Regions from separate parts of the Cytobacillus spartinae genome, predicted to be linked through region 2. Evidence: predicted binding sites of a transcription regulator. Region 2 holds the regulator's gene; each other region holds the start of a gene.
What was found. The regulator Rex, encoded in region 2, represses fermentation and respiration genes when NADH is low (regulators of the CRP and FNR family bind a similar motif). The targets are predictions, from matches to a motif close to TTGTGAAATATTTCACAA.
Positions count from the first base shown of each region.

Region 1: the regulator Rex is predicted to act here: its motif matches at 3,228-3,245, upstream of hcp (hydroxylamine reductase).
Region 3: the regulator Rex is predicted to act here: its motif matches at 3,337-3,354, upstream of ACFYKX_RS21405 (cytochrome-c peroxidase).
Region 4: the regulator Rex is predicted to act here: its motif matches at 2,690-2,707, upstream of ACFYKX_RS13075 (anion permease).

Region 1 is NZ_JBIACK010000008.1:173,617-179,124, reverse strand. Features, by position in the region: gene ACFYKX_RS16470 (hypothetical protein) at 201-470, shown strand; gene ACFYKX_RS16465 (YppE family protein) at 635-1,000, shown strand; gene ACFYKX_RS16460 (YppF family protein) at 1,114-1,320, opposite strand; gene ACFYKX_RS16455 (YppG family protein) at 1,612-2,250, shown strand; gene ACFYKX_RS16450 (Hsp20/alpha crystallin family protein) at 2,623-3,093, opposite strand; gene hcp (hydroxylamine reductase) at 3,308-4,609, shown strand; gene ACFYKX_RS16440 (Crp/Fnr family transcriptional regulator) at 4,678-5,370, opposite strand; gene ACFYKX_RS16435 (peptide ABC transporter permease) at 5,445-5,508, opposite strand, start outside.
Region 2 is NZ_JBIACK010000022.1:3,051-8,558, reverse strand. Features, by position in the region: gene ACFYKX_RS25755 (EAL domain-containing protein) at 1-200, shown strand, start outside; gene tatC (twin-arginine translocase subunit TatC) at 248-994, opposite strand; gene ACFYKX_RS25745 (twin-arginine translocase TatA/TatE family subunit) at 1,107-1,295, opposite strand; gene ACFYKX_RS25740 (redox-sensing transcriptional repressor Rex) at 1,396-2,052, opposite strand; gene moaC (cyclic pyranopterin monophosphate synthase MoaC) at 2,083-2,577, opposite strand; gene ACFYKX_RS25730 (ABC-F family ATP-binding cassette domain-containing protein) at 2,775-4,703, shown strand; gene tsaD (tRNA (adenosine(37)-N6)-threonylcarbamoyltransferase complex transferase subunit TsaD) at 4,949-5,508, opposite strand, start outside.
Region 3 is NZ_JBIACK010000013.1:115,582-121,089, forward strand. Features, by position in the region: gene ACFYKX_RS21385 (dihydroorotate dehydrogenase) at 1-775, opposite strand, end outside; gene ACFYKX_RS21390 (HAD family hydrolase) at 903-1,550, shown strand; gene ACFYKX_RS21395 (hypothetical protein) at 1,644-2,531, shown strand; gene ACFYKX_RS21400 (hypothetical protein) at 2,528-3,076, shown strand; gene ACFYKX_RS21405 (cytochrome-c peroxidase) at 3,470-4,540, shown strand; gene ACFYKX_RS21410 (RluA family pseudouridine synthase) at 4,832-5,508, opposite strand, start outside.
Region 4 is NZ_JBIACK010000005.1:238,114-243,621, forward strand. Features, by position in the region: gene ACFYKX_RS13065 (ABC transporter permease) at 1-1,022, opposite strand, end outside; gene ACFYKX_RS13070 (LysR family transcriptional regulator) at 1,738-2,625, shown strand; gene ACFYKX_RS13075 (anion permease) at 2,986-4,461, shown strand; gene ACFYKX_RS13080 (hypothetical protein) at 4,539-4,712, shown strand; gene ACFYKX_RS13085 (fumarate hydratase) at 4,733-5,508, shown strand, end outside.

The DNA.
Region 1 (5,508 bases), on a different contig from region 2:
ACCTGAACTGTATTCTTGTCGAAAATAATCCTTAAAAGTTGAAAAAATCTTCTTTCTTTGCCGAATCTCTTCTAGTTTTGTCAGGGGTGAAGGAACTAGTTTTTAAAGAGCGAATTTAGTGTTATCAGAAGAAACGTAAAGTATCTACAGTGCTAGTAAGCGAACCATTTTAGTGGATAAGAAAGAGGAGGACAATGAACATGGGACAATCACAAGCTCAAAAGGAAGAGATATTATCACTATTAACAGAAATCTATGATCAGCTAGAAGAGTTAGAAAGAGCCATTGATACAAACCTAAGTAAGGAAAGAAAAGAAATGGTAAATCATCAGTCAGAAAAATTGTCAAAGTGTGAGGTACAACTTAAAGAACTAGAAAATAATATGTATAACGTCGTCCCTTTCCATAAAGGAAAAACCAAAATGAATCTCCCGCAGAACAAAAAATTAAATCTAGAATTAGGTTTTTAATAGATAGTTGTTTGTTGAAAGCTAGGTGTCTTTCAAAAAAATGAGCGGTGTTATTTCTCCTTTCTAAACAATACATGATAAAATAATCTAAGTAGCTTTGATTCTTTCATTGCTGCTTTTTGTTTTGAATGGAAACAAGAATCCTTAAGAAGGTGAATATAGTAATGGATACTGTGAAATTAAACAACTTATCAGAAAAGCTCCTTTCATACATGGACTTTATTGAAGGGAGATATCAAGAAGCAAGAAAATCTCAAGAAAAAGGTGATTTTTATACAGAGGTCAAGCCTTTTGCTGATGAGGTAAAAGCTATAAATGATGCGTGGAAGGAAGAAGCAGCCTCTTGGGTAAGAGTTGAGCGACCAAAGCATATTCATTTTAAACAGATTGAGTCTGCTTATGATCAAATTGAAATGTTATCTGTTCAAGCTTTTTACCCAGAAACTAGTCGTACACGCTTCATTAATTATCTTCAATCCGTTAAATATATATTAAAGGTTATGGTGGATGAGCTAAAATTAAACCTTTAACGTGGTAAATTGTCCTGAAACGAATAAAAAAATAGACTGAAAACGAACTCGAGTATTCGAGTCTGTTCTCAGTCAAAGAAACTCACTCAAGGAGTTCCTTTTCATTTTAGTCATTAGTTCTCGATGAGGGAATTTTCTTTATACTCGTCTGGGATTGTAGCACCTTGAGATTCTAAGTCACGAACAAGCTTCCTATAATCACTAGTTGAAATTTCGTTGTAGATATAAGCTTTTTTCGCAAAGTCTAACAATTCATTTACACTTTCTGGTGAGTAGTTTTTAAGCTTAATAAATTTTTGATTTAGTTCGTGAACATTCATGCTAGTATCCTCCTCATCTTTTCTGAAAATAAAATTATGATATAAACATAAAAAGATATTATGTGTATACATCGTAACATGAAAAAATAATTATCCTCGTTTTTAAAAAATTGAAACTTCCGACAAGATTTACTCTTCTATGACAATATTCTTTTTCCATTTCTAACTTATGTTTAACTATTTCCCTCAGCATCCACTTCCTATTGAAACAGTAGCCCATCTCTCATTCACCTTTTAGGCGTTTCACTCATATTCTAAAGTAGTGAAATAGATGAAGGAGGAGGTCTGTCCATGTTTGGCCGAAGTAATAGAAAAGCCTATTTTACTCCCATACAATATCCGATCTATAACGACGGGTATGTACAACAAATAAAAAGTCATGGTCAGAATTACGTAAGACAATCGCCTTATTCAAATTATTCCTTTAATCAGCAGCAGGGAGCTCACCCATACTATTTTCAACAAAATCCTTACAATCAAATGCAACAAAGTAGCTTTCCTAACTCGAATATGCAAAATCACATGAACTATATGTATCCTCCATTTGGTGGGGGAAATCAGCCATTCCCTCAAGCTGGTGGAGAAATGAACGGGTATCCTCAGAATGGGATGAATTCATATTATCAACAGTATCAAGGAGGAAAAAAACATTCTCAGTCTGTACTACAAAACCCACTACAAGAGGAGGAGTCTTACTTTGGTGGGGGAAATACGTATTATGAGAACCAAATGCCCTATATGAATCCATACCCTAAAGCATCATTTATCCCAAGACCACCGTCAGGAATTCAATCGATCATGAATTCTTTTAAGGGTCAGGATGGTTCCTTGGATTTTAATAAAATGATGGACACTGCAGGAGCGATGATGAATGCAGTTAATCAAGTCTCAGGGATGGTGAAGGGGCTTGGAGGAATATTTAAGGTATAGGGTCCCCTATACCTTTTTGCATTTTATTAAGTTTGTGATTGTTCATTATGAATGAAGGGACCTTCAGAAGATGGCAGGTTATAACAATCTCTGTCAAAAAAATGGGATTGTTAAAACATCTGATTTTGCTCTTTTGTTGTAAACAAAGGCTCTTTTCGTAAACTTTGTTACTATTTAGGTACTTTAAACAGCTTTTAAACTGATTATGGTGCTGTTTTCTCTATTTTGGGAATAATAGGTGCCACCAAGCCGCATATAATTCGTGTTGAAGACCATATACGAATAGCAACAACTTATGCAAAAACAGCCTAAACAAAAAAGCAGGGAAGATCCTGCTAGATATTAATGGGATAAACTCTCATTAAAGGAGCGTTAGTCCGTGCTAATATTAATTCTTTTTCCTTTTTGTCTTGGAATACGAATTTTTAACAACCCATCCTGATAGGAGGCTTTTACTTTACTTTCATTGATAGGCTGTGAAAGACCAACAGATCTACTCATTTGTTGCATCGATTGCTTTCTTCGATAAACTCGATTCACATCATCTTCCTCAGTGACTATTTCATTGTTTTTTACGGTAATCGTCAAATAATTATCTAGTACATTGATATATATTTGCTCTTTTTTAATACCTGGAAGTTCAGCTGTCACCACAATTTCATTTTCTTGCTCAATAACATCAATCGGAAATGATGCAAAGGGAGTTCTGAAAAAATCATCGATACTTTGTAAAAAGCCTTTAACGGGCTTTTCATGAAAGAAATCATTCATAGATTTCATTAAATCCCCAAAAGGCTCATGTTTATTTCTCTTATTAGGACCACTTGGAAGATTTGAAGACATCCTATCCACTCCTCTCAACACAAAATCATTCACCATATTGTATGCAAAAATACATAGGCGGTTCATCATTGGCATTGGAAAGAACATAAGATAAGGGCTTTTAAATTTTGAACAAATTTTGACAACTCATAATAATGTGATTTGCATCACACTTAGAAGTTAGAAAGGAAGGTATGCTGTAACAGTAATAAAGATTTGAAAGAGGGGATATGAAATGTTTTGTTATCAATGTGAACAAACGCCAAGCGGGGGATGTAAAGTAATTGGTGTTTGTGGTAAAGATGAAACCATCGCTAGTTTACAAGATACAATTATTTTTGGTTTAAAAGGGATTGCAGCTTATCGTACACATGCAAACCAACTTGGCTATACAGATCCATTCGTTGATGCAACAACACATGAAGCATTATATATGACATTAACAAATTCAAATTTTAATGTACAAGAGCATATTGATATGGCAATGAAGGTTGGTCAATCAGCTGTTCGTATCATGGAAGTACTTGATGAAGCACATACGAAACTACTTGGAATTCCTCAACCAATCCGTGTATCTCAAAACAAGGTGGAAGGGAAGGCCATTATTGTAACGGGGCATAACCTTTTTGCACTAGAAGAGTTACTAAGACAAACAGAAGGTAAAGGAATTAATATCTATACTCACTCTGAGATGCTACCAGCTCACGGCTATCCAGCTTTGAAGAAGTATTCACACCTAAAAGGGAATATTGGAAAAGCTTGGTATGACCAACGTAGATTATTTGAAAAGTTTAATGGAGCTATTTTGGCGACAACAAACTGTGTAATGCCAATTAAAGGTACGTATGCTGATCGCATGTTCTCATATGAAGTAGCAGGATTAGAAAATGTTCAAAAAATTGTAAATGATGACTTTTCTCCATTAATTAATCGAGCATTAGAACTTCCAGAAGCGAATATTGAGTCAGACGAGACTTTATTAACAGGATTCCATCACGAAACTGTCCTTGGGTTAGCACCTGAAGTGATTGCAGCTGTCAAAGAAGGCAAAATCAAGCGTTTCTTCGTTATCGCAGGATGTGATGCACCGGGGAAAGGTGGAGATTACTATCGTGAGTTAGCTACGTCTTTACCACCAGAGACGGTTATCTTAACAACATCTTGTGGTAAATTCCGCTTTAACGATGTGGACTACGGGACAGTTCCTGGGACAGACATCCCACGTTATATTGACTTAGGACAATGTAATAACTCAGGATCAACTGTTAAAATCGCAATGGCACTTGCAGATGCATTCGAGTGTGAAATAAAAGATCTTCCTGTAAGCATTGTTCTTTCATGGTTTGAACAAAAGGCAGTAGCTATTTTACTTGGATTATTTAGCTTAGGAATCAAAGATATCCGTATTGGACCTAAGCCTCCAGAGTTTATCTCAGAAGGAGTTATGCAGGTTCTTCAAGAGACATTTAATTTAAAGCTGATTGGAACTGCACAAGAAGATATGGCTGATATGCTTGGCTTAACTAAAACCGAATAACAAAAAAGAAACCGTAGATGTTCATCTGCGGTTTCTTTATATGTGAAATCTAACAGAAGCGTATCCTTCTATAATAACTGCTCCAGCAGAACCTCAGGATTAAATGTCATATCCCCACTCCCGTCTACTTCAATCAGACCATCTTTTTTCATCTTAGTGAGGGTTCGACTAACCGTTTCTCTAGTAGTGCCAATCATATTTGCTAAATCTTTATTGGTAAATTCCCCTCGTAGCAATAATTGCCCATCGCTTAGCTCAATTCCATGCAATCTAGCGAGTCTAATAAGAAGTTTGATGATTTGTTCGTACGTATTATTAAGAACTTGAGCTTCTAGACGTTCCTGAAGGTCAACAATTTTTTCCCCTAACACTTTAAAAACCTTGATACAAAGCTCTGGGTTCTCCAAAAGAACTTTTTCGAATTGAAGAATCGGGACTGCGACAAGGCTTGCATTTTCAATTACCTCAGAGTACGCAGGATAACCTCCTTTTCTAAAGAAGCCTACGTGAGGAAACATTTCTCCTTGTTTTAATATAGCGACAATCTGCTCTTTCCCATTGATATCACTTTTATATACTTTAATTTTACCGTGGTGAATAAAGTAAACATTTTCAATGGGCTCGTCTTGCATAAATACATGACTACCTTTTTTATAGTCCCTTGAAATGGAGATTTCCACGATTTTGTCCATCTCAGAGGGACTCAAGTTTTTAAATAAGGAAAACTCTGATAGTACTCGTTTAATTTCATCTATTTTCATCGTACACCTCTAGCTCTATTTACTATATTTATTCTATCAAAAAAAGCCGTTTATAACGGCTTTCCATGAAAAAATTAAATATATTGTACTTTTTTCTTGAAAAAGTTTTGTAACCCTTGTGCAAATAGATTGAAGGTA
Region 2 (5,508 bases):
CACAAAATTTAAACCTACTAGTTATTGCAGAAGGCGTAGAGGAAGAGGATCAAGTAGTGATTTTACAAAAAAATAACTGTACTGAAATACAAGGTTATTTCTTTGGACATCCCCTTCCCCCTGAAGAACTAGAAGAGAAAATTGGCGAGATTCAAGTTCGAGCGATTAAGTGGGCTAAACAACCGACAGAGATAAGTTAACACATTAAAGTGGCCATCAGAATTTTACTTCTGATGGCCTTTATTGTTTATATTTCCTCTTCTAAAATCTGTTCAGCCTGCTGGGCTTTTTTATAAGCAAATCTCGAAATTAATATACTCACTTCGTACAGGATTAGTAGCGGCACTGTAACCATCATATGAGATAAAAGCTCAGGTGGCGTAATAAATGCTGCTATGACAATCAGAATAAAGTAAGCGTATTTTCGAACCTTTGCCAAGTACATAGGTGTCACAATTCCTAATCGCGTTAAAAACATGATAATAACGGGTAGCTGAAACAGTAATCCAAATGGAATCGTCAATTGGAATAGGAATTGAAAGTACTCATTAATTCCAATTACCTGATTAATATCTAATCGGTTTGCGATTCTCGTCATGAATTCGACGACAAATGGAAACAAAATAAAATAAGAAAAAGCAATACCACTAATAAATAGAATAACGGATATTGGAATGTAGCTTAGCGTCACTTTCCTCTCTTTTTCATACAAGCCGGGACTTATAAAAGCCCATAATTGATATAAAAGAAAGGGTGAAGTCATAACAAATGCAATCAGAAAAGCAAATTGCATATAAATCTTGATTGGATCTGTCAGACGAAACGCATTCATCGTAAGTTCTTTTGCTTCATCAGCTTTCTGCAAATAGACGATTAACGGCTCCGCAATAAAGAAACTTGCAATTGTTGCAACGAAGAAGAAAACGACCGAAATAACAAGCCGTTTTCTTAACTCGCCAATATGTTCAAACATCGTCATATCTTTATGACTCATTGTATTTCATCCTAACATCACATAAAAATAAGTATTCACCGTACATATAAATTAATAAAGGATAAAACTTATGAAAATCTGGAATTAAGCTCACCTTTATTTGTATAAAAATTTAATTTGTGTCGCTCTTATTTTCTTTTTTTGTATCGTCATCATCATCTGCTAAACCTTTAGTAGCGTTTTTAAATTCACGTAAAGTGTTCCCTGCTGCTTTACCTAGCTCAGGTAACTTCTTAGGACCAAATATTAATAAAGCAACGAACACAATAAGTATGAGGCTTCCCATACCGATATTCATCATCCTGCCTCACCTCCCTCATTCTATCATAACGGATTTATTACTATCTTCAACTATTTTATATTGGTTAATTCTTTTTGCACTTTACTAGATTTTCGTGATTTTATTCACTATCCTCGGCTTCAACGCCATAGTGCTTCAGAAAATAAACAAGTGATTGCAATTCAACAGCTAAATCAATATGATGGACCCTAATGAAAGATGGTACTGTTAACCTTGCCGGTGTGAAGTTTAATATTCCCTTTACATTAACTTGTACAAGACGATCTGTAATGGACTGGGCAAACGTCGATGGAACCGTCAGAATAGCCACTTGAACATCTTCCTTCTCGATTACCTTCTCTAAATCATCCATATGGTGAATAGGAACATCGCCTATACTAGTACCTACTTTACCGTGGTCAACGTCAAAAGCGACTTCAATTTTTGTATTATTATTCTTTAAGAAATTGTAATTTAAAAATGCTGTACCTAAGTTACCTACACCGATTAATGCTACTTTCGTTAACTCATCTTGATCTAGCGTTTTTCGGAAGAAAGATAGTAGATAATTTACATTGTATCCATAACCCTTTTTCCCTAAAGCTCCAAAATACGAAAAATCCCTTCGGATTGTTGCTGAATCTACTTTCACCGCTTCACTTAACTCAGCAGAAGAAACTCTTTGTTTTCCTGATGAGTGAAGGTTTTTTAAAAATCGATAATATAGAGGTAACCGCTTTGCCGTTGCTTGCGGAATCTTCATTGTTTCATTATTCATCCGAAATCCCCCGCCCGTATTTTAATTGGCTTATTTTAATCTATCTTCTCTTTTAAAATCCCCATTTTTACCGCCAGTTTTTTCAACTAGATAGGTTTTACCTATCACCATTCCTTTATCTACAGCCTTACACATATCATATACAGTCAAAGCACAAGCAGATGCTGCTGTTAGCGCTTCCATTTCCACACCCGTGTTCCCTTTTGTCTTTACAGAAGCTGCTATGAAAAGGGTGTATTGATCCTCTTCTTGTTCCCATGTGAATGAAATGTCAATCCCAGTCAAAGGAATAGGGTGGCACATTGGGATAATCTCTGATGTTTTTTTACATGCCATAATTCCAGCCACTTGCGCTACAGCTAGAACATCTCCTTTTTTCATCTCATTATTGGTAATTCGATCGTAAATCTCTTTATTTACCGTTATACTAGAGTTAGCAATGGCCGTTCGAACTGTCTCTACTTTATCACTCACATCGACCATTTTCGCTCTACCTTCATTATTAAAGTGGGTAAATTCCCCCATCTTACAACACCTCACTCAAATCATACACTATTTTACCCATTCTGTAAGTAAAGATTGTACTATCCTTCACAATAAAAGTTTACTACGGCTTTGCGTAATATTGATAGTTAACAGGAATTCGATTCCTTTCATTTACTTTTATTGCTCTACTCCTTTTATTACGTTAAACTAACTCTAGAAATATAGAGGTGAAAGTTATGATATTACTGCAAGTGAACCAATTATCAAAATCATACGGTGCTGACCCTATTTTAACGAATATAAAGCTAGAAGTGCAAACGCGTGACCGAATTGCTTTAGTAGGTAGGAATGGAGCGGGGAAATCAACTCTACTTAAAATCATTGCTGGGCATATGTCTAAAGACAGCGGGGACATTATTAAGCCAAAAGAGGTAACCATTGGTTATCTTGCTCAAAATACCGGTTTAGAGTCAGGTCTCTCCATTTGGGATGAAATGCTTACTGTATTTGAAAACCTTAGACGCCAAGAGAAAGAACTCCGTAAACTCGAAGAAGCCATGTCTGACCCTTCTTCCTTTCAGTCGAGTGAATACGAACGGATTCTAAAAGAGTACGATCTATTGCAAGTTCAATTTAAAGAAAATGGTGGTTATCAGTACGAATCAGATATTCGTTCTGTTCTTCACGGACTTAACTTCCATTCCTTTGATTACTCGACTAAAATAGATAGCTTAAGCGGTGGGCAAAAGACAAGATTAGCTCTAGGTAAGCTGCTATTAAAAAAGCCTGATATTCTAATCTTAGACGAGCCGACAAACCATTTAGATATCGATACGCTTTCCTGGCTTGAGCAGTATTTACAAGGATATCATGGAGCCATTTTAATTGTTTCCCATGACCGATATTTCCTAGACAAAGTCGTCAATCAAGTATACGAGATATCCCGTAAGCAAATTACAAAGTTTACTGGAAACTATAGTGCTTACCTTGACCAAAAAGCAGAGAATTATGAACGTGATATGAAACAATATGAAAAGCAACAAGAAGAAGTAGCAAAGCTTCAGGATTTTATTCAACGAAACCTTGCACGAGCTTCAACAACTAAAAGAGCTCAAAGTCGACGCAAAAAGCTCGAAAAAATGCAATTAATGGATAAACCTCTCGGCGATGAAAAGTCAGCCAACTTTTCTTTTGAAATCGAAAGACAAAGTGGCAATGATGTACTTAAAGTTGAGGATCTTGCTATCGGATACAACGGTGAAAAAGTATCCGAACAAATCTCTTTCCGTCTAACAAGGGGAGAAAGCATCGCTCTAGTTGGACCAAATGGGGTTGGAAAATCAACTCTTTTAAAAACCATTGTTGAGACACTTCCCTCAATTTCTGGTGAAATCCATTATGGTTCAAATGTAGGAATAGGTTACTATGACCAAGAACAGGCTAAACTCACCTCTAATAAAAGGGTACTAAATGAACTGTGGGATGACTATCCACTAAAAAATGAAAAAGATATTCGAACCATCCTAGGTAACTTTTTATTTTCAGGCGATGATGTATTAAAAATTGTTTCATCCTTAAGTGGTGGAGAAAAAGCTAGATTAGCATTGGCCAAACTTATGATGCAAAAGGCAAATTTCTTAATATTGGACGAGCCAACCAACCATCTAGATTTAGATAGCAAAGAGATACTAGAAAATGCATTGATTGACTACCCCGGAACAATTCTATTTGTATCTCACGACCGTTATTTTATTAACCGAATTGCAACAAAGGTTCTTGAACTAAGCAATAATAAAGTAGCAGAATTCTTAGGTGACTATGATTACTACATTGAGAAAAAGCTAGAACAGGAAGAACTAAAGGCATTAGAAAGTAAAGCCAATTCTCTTAATTCTTCTTCCGCTTCTCATAGTCTAGAAAAAACAAATTACCAACAAGATAAAGAAGCAAAAAAACTGGAAAGACAGCGTAAAAGACGTATAGAGGAATTAGAAGATTTAATCGCTAATCTTGAGGTTGAAATTGAGCAATATGAAGAATTACTATGCCAACCGGAAGTTTTTCAAGACCATGAGAAAGTATTAGAAATTAATCAAAAAAATGAAAACGCAAAAGAAAAGCTGGATCAGTTAATGGAGGAATGGACGGAGTTAGCTGAGGAATAGTTTTTCAAAGTCTTAATCAAAATCACTATGTAATTAGAACCGGGAGTTTATTGCTATCCCGGTTTTTATTTATCCCCAACTATATCCACAAACTTAATACATAATTATAGGCTTTCCACACACTTTTCCACATAATCCACAGAAAAGGTATGTTTTATCCACATTATCCACTAAATATTTATTGAATATAGTAGTTATCAACAAAAAAAGCCCCCATTCCATTTGGGGACTTTCACCTACTCTGTTTAATTGTTGTGGATAGCTAAATCTAATCCCGGATTTGCATTCAAGGCAAGATTGGCTCTTTGACCTTTTTCAAATAAAACACTTCCTGCCGCAGCAATCATGGCAGCGTTATCTGTACAAAGATAAAGTGGAGGAATTGTAAGAGTTACCCCTTCAATTTGCTCAAACTTTTCTTCTAGTGTTGCTCTTAATCCTTTGTTTGCAGCAACACCACCAGCTAGCACAACCTGTTTTACATCAAACTCTTTTGTTGCTTGAATGGTTTTTGTAACTAAAACATCAATCACACTCTGTTGAAAACTTGCAGCTAATTCCTCAGGAGCAATCTTTTCCCCTCTTTGTTCAGCATTATGCACAGTATTTATGACGGCAGACTTTAGACCACTAAAACTAAAATCATAGGATCCTTCTTCCAACCATGCTCTAGGTAAATCAATCGTTGGTTTCCCCTCTTGAGCAAGTCGATCAATATGGGGACCTCCTGGATAAGGGAGATTCAATACTCGTGCAACCTTGTCATAGGCTTCTCCTGCAGCATCATCTCGAGTTTCTCCGATTA
Region 3 (5,508 bases), on a different contig from region 2:
TTATTTCGTTCTTTCTTAACATGATTAAACTTTCTAGAAGTGCATCTACTTGTTTTGTTTCAAATAGTTGAAAGTCACCTATCATTACACTGTTTTCTTCAATTACAATCCCGTCAACTATGGTATCTTTAATATATCTACTTATTTTTATAAGAGAGCTTCTTACATCTTTTTGCTTAATGGAAAGAAGTAAAGGTTTTTCTTTTGCTGCCTTTTTAATTAAACTTAGACAATTGGAGGTAAATTCATCTTTGTCTTCAATAATAAATGTGTCACAGTAAGGGTGTAGAGCCTTTATGATCTCCGATTGTTCTAAAAGAGAATGATCTGGACTCACACGAATAAATATAGGTTTACCCAGGGATTGTAACTTTTTTAACTTTAAAATCGTCTGTTCTATACCAAGAGTTTCTAGTTTTAATGGAAATAAAATATTTTGTTTGGTTGAATCATAGCTTGCAGGAGATCTGTATGGCTGCAATGCGACAGGGCCAATTTCTATAAATCCAAATCCCAGCTGAGCAAAAGCTTTCGTTCCGGTCATTAGAGGATCTATTTTTCCACTTAAACCAATGGGATTAGATACATGAATATTTAAAAATTCTTTCTGGAGTTTCGGTGAAGGGTCCATGTGACCTAGAAATTCAATAAAGGAGGAACCTAGTTTGGACGAAGCAATTAGGCTCATTCCATTATGTATGAATTCTCTACCTAATGCATTAGGCAATTTTGTTAGCCATGACTTAAATAAGGGGTGATATGACCAATCTGGCATAACAATCAACTCCAATCACGTGTTGAATAATAATCAATTACTAATCTATATTTCTATCATACATATATTTTTAATAATTACCTAAAATTTATATTTTTTCCGATAAAGTGGATAAAGGAGAATAACGATGATAAAAGCTGTGATATTTGATTTTGATGGAACCATTATTGATACAGAGACAGAATGGTATCACATTTTTAAAGATATTTTACTAAAAGATTATGGTGTAAATCTTCCTTTAGAGGAGTTCGCTAAAATCATTGGAACAACCGATGACGTGCTATATCAGTATATAGATAGTCAAAGAGATACTCCTATTGATCGTCTAGAATTAAAGGAAAAGGTGTATAACCGATTCAAAAATCAAAAAGATGTTCTCCTTTTACGAGAAGGTATTCAGGAAATGATTGGGGAAGCCCAAGAACTAGGATTAAGATTAGCGATTGCTTCCAGTTCTAGCCGTAAGTGGATTACAGATTTTCTTGACCATTTCGGACTAACGGAGACATTTCCTATTATTAAAACGAAGGAAGATGTGGAGAAGGTTAAGCCAGATCCCGCGCTTTATTTAAAAGCTGTTGAAGCATTAGAAATAGAACCAAGTGAGGCAATTGCTATTGAGGATTCAGTTAACGGTTCCATAGCAGCGATTGAGGCAGGTTTAACATGTGTGGTTGTCCCAAATGAGGTGACACAGTTTTTAACCTTTCATGAAAAAGCTCTTCGATATAAAGCGTTTTCCGAAGTATCGTTTAAAGTCTTATGTAAATCATAATTTAGTTCGAATTGAGAAAGCTGCACTTGTATGCAGCTTTTTTCTGTATAAATTATCTGGAAAATTATGATAGACTATAATAGATGGGGGGAGATGGAAATTAGACTAAAACCATTCTTAATCATATTAGGCGTACTTTTACTTTCTTGGGCAGGATCGTATCTTTATTATGATTATACTAAGCTTGAGAAGCCGCTATTTTTTAAACATTATTATGACTTATCTATGGATGAGGATGGATATTTCCAACTTTATTATGCAAAGGATCAGTATGATGATCGAAGGGTCATAAGTATCAGTTTTCCTGAGGAGCCTGAAGTAATGATGTCTGTAGAGGAAGGACATCCATACGATGTTGGTAAGTATAAAGTGCAGGAACTCTTCGTAAAGTTTCACTACCCAGAGTTTGATAGAGAAAAAGTGATTCACACAAATACACTAATTGTTTCTTATTCTGATGGATTTCAAGAAACGGTTGATATAGGAGATTTATATATAACTAAGTTTTCTAATCCCGACAAGCGGTATATTGAGTTTATTGCAGGGGGAAGCGGAGGTAACCAAGATTTTTATACGGTTCAAGCAGTTGAGGATTTTACTCTCCAAACATTATCCCATGCCTTCGAAAGGATTACTAATGAGCATTTAGTAATTGAGATTGATACAGACCAGACAAGTATTGAGAAGATGGACCAACGTAAAAAGGAAAATCAAAATAGAGATATCAATACGGATGAGACATTCGCTGTGGGAAAACCTGGAACGCTCCCAATGGATATTAAGCAGGGGGATTATTTAAAAATAGTATCTCATTTCAAGAAAACAAATATTGCAGGATATTATCTATCATTTCCTTTAACAGCCCGTGTAAATCAGGATGGAAAAACAAGTGAGATGGAGACGAGTCTTATTCGTTACCAGCCATCTTGGGAGCAAGGCACTCTTAAGAACTACATTAAGGAAATGAGGGATAAAGAATGAAGAAAGAATTAAAGAAGCTGGCATTTGGTTTCCTCATAGCTTTTCTAGACTTTCGATTAGGAACATTCAATATTCTACCAGATATAATCGGTTATCTTATGATCTATAGTGCCCTTTCAAATTTTTCTCCTACCGAAAACGGGAGGTTAGCAAAGGGAGCAGCTTTATTTCTAGCAATATTTTCATTGCCAGATATCATTATGCCACCACAATTGACCCTTGACCACATGGGTACAATTCATTTCGGGTGGCAATTATACACCTCTGTTTTGCATTTGGTACAGGTGTTTCTTGTCGTGAACGTACTAAAAGCACTTAGTATCATTGTAAATGAGCAGGGTTTTTACTCAGAGAAAAAGTGGCTTGAGAATTTTGGAAAAGTGTACTTGATTGTTAATCTTATCTTAATTTTTATGGGACCAGTAGGTTATCTATTTTCGTTCGAATTGCTCTTTTTAGTTGGCTTTTCCTTTATCGTAGGGTTCATTATCCATGTTATTTTTATTGTTCGGCTATTTCAGATTCGAGCAAAGGTTTTTAAATAAGGCTCTTTTCGTAAACTTTGTTGCTTTTTAGATACTTTAAACTGTTTTTAAATGAACTATGGTGCTGTTTTCTTATTTTTGGGAAGAAAAGATGCCACGAAGTTGAATAGAATACGTGTTAGAGAACATATACGAATAGCAACAATCTATGCGAAAACAGCCTTAAATAAATTGATATTACAAGTTTTTTGTCAAAAACGACTAGGAAGTAATTCTACTTTCTAGTCGTTTTTTTTTGTTAATACGATGAGTATGGTAGTATGTGATATATTTCACATATTTTTCAAAAGTTACTCGAAAATAATAATCTTTTCAATTATATAATCAAAATTGTAAAGGATGGAAATTTAATAGGTTGCACAATTTCCATCATACATATATAAGGAGGGAATTATGATGCATAAGTTAAAATTAATTGTACCCTTTGTATTTGCTATATTTGTATTAGTCGCATGTAATACTTCTGATGATGTATCTACTGAAGAGGAACCGAAAGAAAATGATAAAGAACAAACTGAGGAAGTTACGGTTGATCAAGAATTGGAAGAAGCGAAGAATAGATTTGTAGCTCTTGGTGCAATGCCAATTCCAGCTGAAAATCCGATGACTGATGAAAAGATTGAACTTGGAAAGCAATTATACTTCGATGCACGATTATCAGGAAATAATAAGCTTAGCTGTGCTTCATGTCATGCTCCTGGAGCAGGATATGGGGATGGCTTAGCAACCTTTATTGGGTTTGAAGGCTTCGAAGGACATAGAAACAGCCCAACGGTTATTAACTCTGGGTATTATGAAGAATATTTCTGGGATGGTCGTGCTGGCAGTTTAGAAGAGCAAGCGCTAGGGCCTATTCAATCCGAAGTTGAAATGAATCAAAACTTAGATGAACTTATTACTGAATTAAATAGCGTACCTGGTTATGTAGATAGCTTTGATCATGTGTTTAGCGAACAAATAACAGCAGATAACATCGCAAAAGCCATTGCTGCTTTTGAAAGAACAATTGTTGTTACAGATACTGCCTTTGACCGTTACTTACAAGGTGAGGAAGATGCCATTTCTGTAGAAGCAAAAGAAGGGATGAAACTATTTGCTGGAAAAGCAAACTGTATCTCTTGTCATGCTGGTCCACTTTTATCCGACCATAATTATCACAATCTTGGGATGGGCGGAGACGATGGACGATTTGCTGTTACAGGTAATGAAAATGATAAAGGCAAATTTAGAACATCAGGATTACGCGGTGTTGCCCACACTGCACCATTTATGCACGATGGAAGTCTTGCTACACTTCAAGAAGTCGTAGAATACTACAATACTGGTGGGGGAGCACATCCAAATAAGAGTGTCTTAATGCAACCTCTATCTTTAAGTGAGACAGAAGTAAGTGCTTTAGTTGCATTCTTAGAAAGCATGAGTGGAGAACTTCCAATGGTGAAAAAACCTGATCTTCCACAATAATATATGATTCAAAAAGCTGTGGGTTTAATATCCACAGTTTTTTTGTTTGTACTGTAATTTTTATAAACTTAAATAATTTAAGTTTAGTTGTTTAGGACAAATTTTACACGGGAAGAAGATTATCACAACATTAAAATATCGGCCTGCGAGCCGTTCAGATAAATGGAGCGTCCACAATGTATGTGGGCGCTCTTTCGATAGGATTTATCATGAATTATCATGCCCTAATCTAACGCAAAGCAAAGGAATCTGTGTCATCAATTTACTAAAACCATAAGAAAAGATACCTTGTTAAAAATCAAAGACATCAATATTTTTGAATATTGGTGGAGAGTCGATAAACGGAGAATGACAAACGATCTGTTCTAGTGTAAATGGATGTTCGAACTCAAGCTTAACTGCATGAAGTGCTTGGCGGTTGTAGGTGCTTTCTCCTCCATATAATGAATCACCTAATAACGGGTGGCCGATGTGACTTAAATGAACTCGTATTTGATGGGTACGTCCAGTATCCAGTGAGCACTTTACTAAGGATATTTTGTCTTGTATGTACGTTCTAACGACACTGAAATGTGTTACCGCATGCTGACCTGAAGGAGATACTCTTCGTCTAGTCGGATGATGGCGATCCCTTCCAATTGGTTCATTTACAGTACCCTTCTTCTTTTTTAGAATTCCACTTACTAAAGCGGCATAAGTTCTTCTTATAGATCGCTCTTCAAGCATTCTATCTAATATTGAACCTGCAAGCTCGTGTTTTGCAAAGAGGACTGCTCCGGTAGTGTCCTTGTCCAAACGGTGAATATGTTTTACTTTTCGCTGCTCTCCCTTTGCTTGTAGGTGAAAGGCGACAGCATTGGCCAATGTATTGGTTTGTCCAGACTCGTTAGGATGCGTGTCCATATTTGCTGGCTTATTCACGATAATCAAGTGCTCATCCTCAAATAAAATATCTATATCGTAATAGC
Region 4 (5,508 bases), on a different contig from region 2:
AAACCTAAAATAATTGCGCCCGCTATCGAGACAAGATAAACAATGTTATTTGAAAAGTTAGCCACATTATCAATCGGACCAACCATCTGTTGATAAAGTTGATCATTAGCATCTAGTTTGAACGTATCAAAATCAATGCTACTTTCTAGTTGAGCCTGATTTATAAAGCTATCCATTTCTGTAGGATTTTCAATGTAGTAAATAGCACTATCGATCGTTCCTTCGTATTCCGTTCCTTTTAACGTAGCTGCAGTCGTATACGGAACATATATTTTGTTGTATGGAATTAGTGCAGTAAAATTCATTCCTTGATCCGAACCAACTGAGGTTGTAGAATAAATTCCTTTTACTAAAAGTTCTACTGTAATTGAGTCGTCCAAAGGATTGGTAACCGTTATCGTGTCGCCAACTGTTAAATCATTTTCTTCCGCAAGAGTCTGTTCAATAAGAGCCACATTTTTTCCTATATCTTCTAAAGTAATGTGCTCGCCTTCTTCTAAAGTCGATGTTCTGTCCATAAATTCTGTTGTGGAATCTGTATACGTAACACCCTGGATTGAAATATCACCTTGAGCCATTCCTCTAAACCTACCTTGACCCTGTGTCACATTACTGTCGGTACTTTCATCCGTTGATTCCACAGCTTCTTCGGCACTTTCAATCGGTTCAAAAGTTGTAGCCAATGCGGTTGTGGAAGAGTAAAAATTATACCCTTTAATTTGTGGGAAAGATGTTAATTCCTCTGCTGAGTTTACTGGAAGGGGTGTAGATTGAAAACGTACTCGTTCACCTGATGATTGCTGTTGGGATTGCATATTCTCCCGTAGTTTCTCCATGTCTACTTGAAGAGTGACATCCGCTCCAAGCTTTTGTCTGGCAAGCTCCCCAGATTTTTGAGCCGCCGTTTGAATAGAAAGACCAGCTAGTACCAAAACACAAATAACAGAAAACACGAATATCTGTAGTAGGCTTTTTCCTTTTCTCGCTTTTACACTCAACAAAGCTCGTTTAATAAAATTCATCCTAGACCCTCCTGACAGGGAGAACCTCCCTTGTCACTTAATATTTTCTTTATTGGACTGTGAGGAAGGTAGCTCATATTTTGTGCGTCAGATAACCTATCTCATTGTCCCAATGAATATAGACTACTAGAAATTTATGTCTAAATTATTACGTAAATATTTCTTAAGTTTTAACAATTTAGGATGATTTATAAATGAAGATGTAACACTGATTCCTCGATTAGAATTGCAAGTTTGGATGGGAATATCTTAATCTTGTTAAAAGCAGAAAATTTAGCAGAAAATGAGATATAAAAAGACTAAAAAATAATAGGGTCATGCTGCACATTACAACCAAACTATGAAGCAAAATTTAGGGGACAAAGCCATAGCAATCAGAAAGATACGTCATTATGATAAGTTACTATTCTACCCAAAACAAAGAGGTACACGAAGATTTAACATATTCGTGTACCTCTTTTTTGTGATTATTATACTCCAAATCTAGTTATGATCTATTGAGTCATCCTCTTTATACGTTTCGGGTACTAATCAAGTTCTTATGCTTAATTTTATCACTGTCAGTACCTAATGAACTTTCTGTTACAAAAATCCACTTACATTAGTTACATAACGATATCAAAAGTTACTTAATCCATCGAAAGCTCTTAAAAAAAATATAATGACGGTAAATAGAGAGAAGTAGTTGTGCAAAACTGATAGAGGAGTGTTCTACATGGAGCTACGACAATTAGAGTACTTTGTAGAAGTGAGTAAACACAAGAGCTTTACACATGCAGCTGAATGCTTACATGTTTCACAGCCGTCCATTTCAAATTCGCTCCATAAGCTTGAGGATGAATTAGGTGTAAAGCTTTTGGAACGGACAACGAAGAATGTTTCTCTTACATACAAGGGGGAACTATTCTTAAACAGAATTGTTACAATCCTTGCAAACATGAATGAAGCGATATGTGAGGTCAGTGAGTCAGATAATGGGGTTGTAAAAATCGGACTTCCACCCATGATTGGTGCACAGATGTTTCCAAACGTCTTCATTGAGTTCAAGCAAAAATACTCGAATATCCAGTTTGATGTCATTGAAAAGGGTTCTGTCGCCATTAGAAATCTCATTGAAACTGGCGAGTTAGAGATGGGGTTTATCATACTGCCTCAATCATCAGAATGCTTAGATATGATTCCTTTCGTTCAGGATGAATTAGTCATTTGTATGCAAAAAGGTCATCCGTTAAGTTCTAGAAAGGTAATAGATTGTAAGGACTTAGCAGAAGAAAGATTTGTGATGATGACAGCAGAATACGTTCATCACAATATGTTATTAAATCACTGTTTAAAGTCGAATGTTCAACCCAATATTATTTTTACATCTGACAAGGTTGAGACCGTTCGATCAATGGTCGGGAAAGGCTTAGGCATATCTTTATTAATGGATATGTATGTGAAAGATCATCATGACATTGTGGCAGTTCCTTTGAAGAGTCCACTAAAAATAAACATTGGTCTAGCATGGAAAAAGGGAAGACAGTTATCAAGTGAGTGCAAGAAAGTAATTGAATTTTTTAGTCATTATTTCAAAGATGAAAATATTAAAAAGGCACAATAATGAATCACAATCATTTAACCAACAGGTAGTTCAGGTTTTGAGTGTGATTTTAAAAAGAGAAAGTTTGTGAAATGTTTCACTTATAGGTTTTAGCTATAAAACTATAGAAAATCGGTATTTCACGATAATGGAAAACTGTGTGAAGATATTCACATAAGCAGAGGTGCTAAGCACACCTGTCTTTTATCAAGGCTCTTTACGTAAACGTTGTTGCTTTTGGTAAAAAGGAAGTATTTAAACGATTCTGGCGCTGAAATTTATTGCCATGAAGAAATGTTTTACCCGAGTTAGAGTCACAATTCAGAAGATCAACAATCAATACGAAAACAGCCTTCATTAATAAATTAGGGAGTGGAAAAAATGGGAGCGGTACGAAAACTTCAGTATCAAAGTCCACCACAGAATCAAGATCCACAGGAGAAAAAAGCGGTCAAAGAGGTTAATTTTATCTCGTTGCTCATTACTCTAGCAGTCGGAGCAATCATTTGGTTTATTGGCGCACCAGAGGGATTAGATCCAAAAGCATGGCACTTATTCGCAATATTTGTTGCTACGATTGTGGGATTAATTATAAAACCTTTACCAATGGGCGGAGTGGCAGTCCTCTCAATCGCAGCTGTTATCTTAACAGGTACATTAGGGACTCAGGAAGCGTTGAGTGGTTTTCAAAATACAACCATTTGGTTAATCGTAATCGCCTTCTTTATCTCAAGAGGTTTTATCAAAACAGGATTAGGAAATCGTGTTGCTTATATGTTTGTTAAGAAGTTTGGAAAGAAAACATTAGGTCTATCCTATGCACTTTTAGTCAGTGATTTAATTTTATCTCCAGCAATGCCAAGTAATACAGCACGTGGTGGTGGGATTATCTTTCCGATAATTAAATCCCTATCACAAACGTTCGGATCAGACCCTGAAGACGGATCTGAGAGAAAAATTGGTTCTTTCTTAACGAAAACCGCTTTCCAAGGAAACATGATCACATCCGCGATGTTTATGACAGCGATGGCAGCCAATCCTTTAGCAGCAACCATTGCGGGTGAAGCTGGAGTCGCTATTTCATGGGGTGGCTGGGCACTAGCCGCGCTTGTTCCAGGTCTAGTGAGCTTAATTGTGATTCCGTTGTTCATCTACAAAGTTTATCCACCTGAAGTAAAAGAGACTCCTGCAGCGGCACAAATTGCCACGCAGAAGTTAAAAGAAATGGGTCCTTTAAAGAAATCAGAGTGGAGCATGATCTCAGTATTCGTACTAATCTTAGGCTTATGGATTTTCGGTAGCAAAATCAATATTGACGCAACAACGACGGCTTTAATTGGTTTATCTGTACTTTTACTTTTATCCGTGTTGTCTTGGGATGATATTAAAAAAGAACAAGGCGCTTGGGATACATTAGTTTGGTTCGCGGCACTAGTTATGATGGCTTCATTCTTAAACACTTTAGGGATGATTCCTTGGTTCAGTGATTTAATGGGTGGCGCAGTAAGTGGAATGTCTTGGATTATGGCACTTGGAGCTTTAGCGCTGATCTACTTCTATTCTCACTATTTCTTTGCAAGCTCAACAGCACACGTAAGTGCCATGTATGCGGCGTTTTTAGCAGTAGCGATTGCAGCTGGAGCACCACCAATGTTGACGGCATTAATCTTAGGATTCTTTGGAAACTTGTTCGGATGTTTAACACACTATGGTTCCGGTCCAGCACCAGTTTTCTTCGGATCAGGCTATGTGTCTCAAAATAAATGGTGGTCCATCGGATTTGCGATATCCGTCATTCACATTATTATTTGGGCACTGGTTGGAGGTCTTTGGTGGAAAGTTCTTGGATTATGGTAAAACGATTCTTTTAAAAACCTCGAAGTCTATTTGCTTTTAATAGTTGATAGACTTCGAGATTACTTGGAGGGAATAACATGAAATCTAGTTGCTGTCATGCTGATGTGAAAAAAAGTAATTCTATAGAGTATTTCCACGGGGCGGACGATGATTACGAATTGAAAATTCCAGTTTTCAATTGTAGTAAGTGTGGGAAACAGGAAATTCCAACTGTAATAACGGAGACTGTAAAAATTTATAAAGCGAGCTAGTAAAAACGGAGGGTTCATCCATGAGAGAGATTTCAGTAGAGCAAATTATTCAAACAGTGAAGGAACTAAGCATAGATGCAGCATGCAATCTACCAGAAGACGTAGAAAAGTTACTTAAAAAGGCAGTAGAAACAGAAGAATCTCAATTTGGTAAATACAGCTTAGAGAAAATTGTTAAGAATGTAGAGTTATCACGTGCTGAGCATGCCCCTATGTGTCAGGACACAGGAATTTTAGTGGTGTTTGTTGAGGTAGGACAGGACGCTCGGATTGTGGGTGGTAGCTTAACAGACGCCATCAATGAAGGGATTCGCCAAGGATATCAAGAGGGGTATCTCCGTAAATCGGTCGTAGCAGATCCAGTTCTGAATCGGAAGAACACGGGTGATAACACACCAGCCGTTATTTACACAGATCTTGTTCCTGGTGACCAGGTGAAAATTCAAGTTCTTCCTAAGGGTGCTGGTAGTGAAAATATGGGTGCATTAAAAATGCTGAAGCCGTCAGAAGGATTAGAAGGAGTAAAAGATTTCATCATAAAAGCTGTTACACAAGCGGGAGGAAATCCTTGCCCACCAGTCATTGTCGGAGTCGGAATCGGCGGAACGATGGATAAGAGTACGTTACTCGCGAAAAAAGCACTAGCTCGCGAAGCTGGACATCCTCATCCAAATCCAGAATATCAGGCACTTGAAGAAGAGCTGTTAGTCGAAATTAATAAGCTAGGAATCGGACCACAAGGCTTTGGAGGAAAAGTTACAGCATTAGCAGTCCATATTGAGACCTATCCAACCCA